2 regions of the Jeotgalibaca sp. MA1X17-3 genome follow, and region 1 is predicted to be linked to the other one. Evidence: predicted binding sites of a transcription regulator. Region 1 holds the regulator's gene; the other holds the start of a gene.
The links. Region 1 encodes LexA, which represses DNA repair genes until DNA is damaged. Its sites were predicted from a motif close to CNAACANNTGTTNG; they were not measured.
Positions count from the first base shown of each region.

Region 1 (2,487 bases):
TTATTTAATCGCGAGATCATTAGTTTTAAAGTGACTAAACAACCCAATGGCGAAAGCATTATAGCAGCTTTAAATGACGCTATCCAGGCTTCGAGAACGTGTAAATATAGACGAATGTTCCATTCAGATCAGGGCTGGGCGTATCAAATGAAGGCCTATGGTGTAGAATTAGAAGACAACAACATTTTCCAAAGTATGTCCCGTAAGGGAAACTGCTTCGATAACAGTCCAATGGAGAACTTCTTTAGTATATTGAAACAGGAAATGTATCATGGACGTATTTATAAAAGTTACGGGGAATTAAAGAAAGCAATAGTGATCTTCATTAATTATTACAATAACGATCGAATGAAGGAGAAACTTAATTGGTTAAGTCCAATTGAATACCGATTATCATCACCTTCTTTAAAACAAAGCGCATAAAAAACAGAGTAGAATAATCTACTCTGCAAAAAAGTCTAACTTTTTGGGGTCACTATAATTACCCTGGCTTTTTCTTTTTTTAATAAAATTATGAAATATGACTTCTGTATAACCCTACTACTTTCCCTAGGATTTGAACGTTTTCTAATATAATTGGGGACATACTATTATTTTCAGGTTGTAGTCGATAATAGTCTTTTTCTTTATAAAATCTTTTACAGGTTGCTTCATCTTCATCCGTTATAGCAATAACGATATCACCATTTTCAGCAGACGTTTGCTTTCTAACGATAACAGAATCATCACTTAGTATACCAACGTTAATCATGCTATCACCGCGAATTTTTAACATAAACAAGTCTTCTGAAACATATTGTAAATCAGGAGGTATTGGGAAAAAGTCGGTTGCTTCTTCTATAGCAAGGATTGGTTCTCCTGCTGTTACAGTACCAAGTAAGGGCATTTGATTTGATTTTACACCAAGTTTCGTTAATCCAGTTTCGCTAACTTCTATTGCACGTGGTTTTGTAGGATCTCTATAAATATATCCTGATTTTTCTAGTCTTGATAGGTGCCCGTGCACAGTGGAAGTAGAAGAAAGATTGACTGCATTTCCAATTTCACGAACAGTTGGAGGATATCCCTTTTTCTGTACTTCGTTATATATGAAAAGCAGTACTTCCATTTGCCGGGTGTCTCTACTTTTTGTCATGAGAGCATCATCTCCGTTACTATTATTTATATGTTTATTGTAGCATAGTCAAACATTGTAATCAAACAGATGTTCGTATGAATGATAAAAAACAGCTAGAATAGATGAAAAAAGTCTGCTATTTAAAAATAGAAGAAGAAAGCAGTCATATCTATTTCTTTTTTTGTGGTATTCTTGTAAAATGGTTTAATGATAACTTTTGGGAGGAGGATATGAATGAGTACAGGAGCTTGGATTTTTATTGTAGTTTTAGGAGTAATTTTAGGTGCAGTGGGTGGATTCTTTCTTTCACGTAAGTATATGATGAATTATTTTGAAGAAAACCCTCCTTTTTCTGAAGATATGTTACGATCGATGATGATGCAGATGGGACAAAAGCCATCTGAACGCAAAGTAAAACAAATTATGGCATCGATGAAGGCACAATCTTCAAAAAAGAAAAAAAATAAGTTGAATAGATACAAATTGTGGATGCATGTTTTTGGTCCACTTTTTTTATTTTTGTAAAAGAAAGAAGGTATCAAGTGAATGGGAATATTTAAAAGATTAAAATGGTTCTTTAAACAAGAATGGAAAGCTTATAGTATTGGAATATTCTTTTTGGTGATGGTCGCAATTATTCAAGTGATATCTCCTCGAATTGTCGGAAATATTATTGATCAAATTAGTCTGAAAACACTAACTAGCCGAACTCTTCTTATTCAGGTAGGGATTATTTTAGCCTGTGGAATAGCTCAGTATCTTTTCCGTTATATTTGGAGAATGAAAATTTGGGGAACTTCAGCTAAACTTGAAAAAATTATGCGGTCTCGTTTGTTCCATCACTTTACGAAGATGGATGCCATCTTTTTCCAGAAATACCGGACAGGTGATTTAATGGCCCATGCAACTAACGATTTGAATGCTATTCGTTTAGTTGCAGGAGCTGGAATTCTTACGTTAGCGGATTCTATTTCTTCTGGAGGAATTACACTTATAACTATGCTATTTTTTGTCAATTGGAAATTAACATTGATAGCGATGCTTCCATTACCTGCTTTAACAATTGTAGCTCGTTTGTTGGGAAAAAGAATGCACAAAAATTTCCGAAAAGCACAAGCTGCCTTTTCTGGTTTGAATGACAAAACGCAAGAAAGTATTACGGGTGTTAAAGTTATTAAAACATTTGGAGAAGAAGAGTTAGATATAGAGGACTTTGAAAAAAGAACTAATGATGTAGTAGAAAAAAATAAAGAAGTTTATGTGATTGATTCCTTGTTTGGTCCATCGATTAATTTCATTATTGGAATTTCATATGCACTTTCTCTTATTTTTGGTGGATTATTCATCATGAATGGGGAAATGACAATTGG
Region 1 is NZ_CP090983.1:1,349,029-1,351,515, forward strand. It holds one part of gene LZ578_RS06770 (IS3 family transposase) at 1-423, shown strand, start outside; gene lexA (transcriptional repressor LexA) at 512-1,135, opposite strand; gene LZ578_RS06780 (YneF family protein) at 1,352-1,642, shown strand; gene LZ578_RS06785 (ABC transporter ATP-binding protein) at 1,664-2,487, shown strand, end outside.

Region 2 (2,487 bases), 1.1 Mb from region 1:
TGCTACCATCTCTAAGCATATTATTTCTCCGGAGCAGGCAGAGGAAATGGTGACAAGTGATTCTTTGATCGTAATGGTAGATGTGCACCGTCCATCTATGATTCCAGCACCTAATTTAATGGATTATTCAAAGAAACTAGTAATTATTGATCACCATCGCAGAGGTCAAGAGTTTCCAGAGGATCCAGTATTAGTATATATTGAACCATATGCATCATCGGCATCAGAATTAATTGCAGAACTTTTTGAATATCAGTCGAATGATATTGATACCATTAATAAAATAGAAGCAACGGCTATGTTGGCAGGTATTATAGTAGATACACGAAACTTTAGCCTACGAACAGGTTCTCGTACTTTTGATGCAGCAAGCTACTTACAGTCTAATGGAGCAGACCCAATACTAATTCAACAATCATTGAAAGAAGACTTGGATACGTTTCTAATGAGAAGTCATTTGATGGAAACCATGGAGTTTATTATTCCAGGAATGGCTATAGTGGCAGGCGAAGAGGACAAGGTATATGATACCGTGGTAGCTGCACAAACAGCTGATACGATGTTATCTATGGAAAAAGTTGAAGCATCTTTTGTGATTACCCAAAGAAGTGATGGTAGAATTGGAATTAGTGCTAGAAGCTTAGGGAAAATTAACGTTCAAACTATTATGGAAAAATTGGGTGGTGGAGGACATTTATCAAATGCGGCCACTCAAATTGAGGACTCTACAGTTGCAGAAGCAAAAGAAAAATTAGTTAAAGTATTAAAAAAAGAAGAGAATGAAGAAATGGAAGGAGAAATAAAATGAAAGTAATTTTTTTAGAAGACGTAAAAGGTAAAGGTAAAAAAGGTGAAGTAAAAAATGTGGCGGATGGATACGCACATAATTTTTTGATTAAAAATGGGCTAGCTGAAGAAGCAAATAAATCTAATGTATCAGCTTTAAAAGGTCAAAAGATGGCTGAAGATAAAAAGATGGCCGAAGAATTACAAGAAGCAACAGATTTAAAAGCTTTTCTTGAAAAAGAAGATTCTGTAATCGAACTGAAGGCTAAATCTGGTGAAGATGGACGTTTATTCGGATCGATTACTAGTAAACAAATCGCTGCAGAACTTAAAAAACAATATAAAGTTAAATTAGATAAAAGAAAAATTGATTTGAAAAACCCAATTCGTGCTTTAGGTTTCACAAGAATGAATGTACGACTACACCCTGATGTTATGGCCACACTAACGGTTCATATAACAGAAGAATAACGTATATATAAAAAGCTGAGGAAAATACCTCAGCTTTTTATATTGTTTATTAGACAAATAATGGAGTAGAAACAACGGAAAGAACATGCGTTCGAAAACGCTTATTGTTTAACCAGATTTTTTAGAGTACAATAAAAAAAACAAGAGAGTTGTAATTCTCTCCAGTAATCATGAGAAGGATGAAGTAGTTATGGAAGAAGTATTCCAAAATCGAATACCTCCACACAGTTTAGAAGCAGAGCAGTCTGTATTAGGATCCATCTTTTTAGATACAGAAACTGTTGTCAACGTATTGGAGTATTTAGAAGCAGTTGATTTTTACAAAAAAAGTCACCAGCTTATTTTTGATGCAATCGTTCGTCTTTATAATCGTAACGAGGCGATTGATGTGGTTACTTTGGCAAATGAACTTGAGAATAAAGGACAGTTAGAAAATGTTGGAGGTTTAGCATACTTAGCAGATCTAGCTATTGCCGTTCCTACTGCAGCAAACGTAGAGTATTACTCAAAAATAGTAGAAGAAAAATCAATACTAAGAAATTTAATTCGTTCTGCGACTGATATAGTGAAAATTGGATATGAAGAAGGAGACGAACTCTCTACTATATTAGATAGTGCGGAACATAATATTCTTCAAGTTTCCGAAAGAAGGAACCGTTCAGGATTTATTCGTATCTCTGATGTTGTTGCTACTTCACTACAGAACATTGAACTACTAGCTCAACAAACAGGAGACATTACCGGAGTTCCAACGGGATATATTGCTTTAGATAAAATGACAGCAGGATTGCAAAAAGAAGAACTTATTATTCTTGCGGCTAGACCTGCCGTAGGGAAGACGGCATTTGCTTTGAACATCGCACAGAATGTAGCCACAAAGTCTAATCAAGTGGTAGCCATTTTCAGTTTAGAAATGGGAGCAGAATCATTAGTCAACAGAATGTTATGCGCAGAAGGAAATATTGATGCTAGTAACTTACGAACAGGGCAGTTGACGGAAGAAGAATGGTCTAGTTTGATTATGGCAATGGGGGCATTAGGGCAGTCTAAAATTTTTATTGACGATACTCCAGGAATCCGAATAGCAGAAATAAGAGCAAAAAGTCGTCGATTAAAACAAGAACAAGGTGAAATTGGCTTAATCGTTATCGACTATCTTCAATTAATAGAAGGAAATAGTAAAGAAAATCGGCAGCAAGAAGTTTCAGAAATATCCCGTCAGTTAAAAAA
Region 2 is NZ_CP090983.1:206,458-208,944, reverse strand. It holds gene LZ578_RS01075 (DHH family phosphoesterase) at 1-808, shown strand, start outside; gene rplI (50S ribosomal protein L9) at 805-1,257, shown strand; gene dnaB (replicative DNA helicase) at 1,448-2,487, shown strand, end outside.
Region 2: dnaB (replicative DNA helicase) is a predicted target of LexA. The motif match lies at 1,338-1,351, and genes of this name have one in related genera.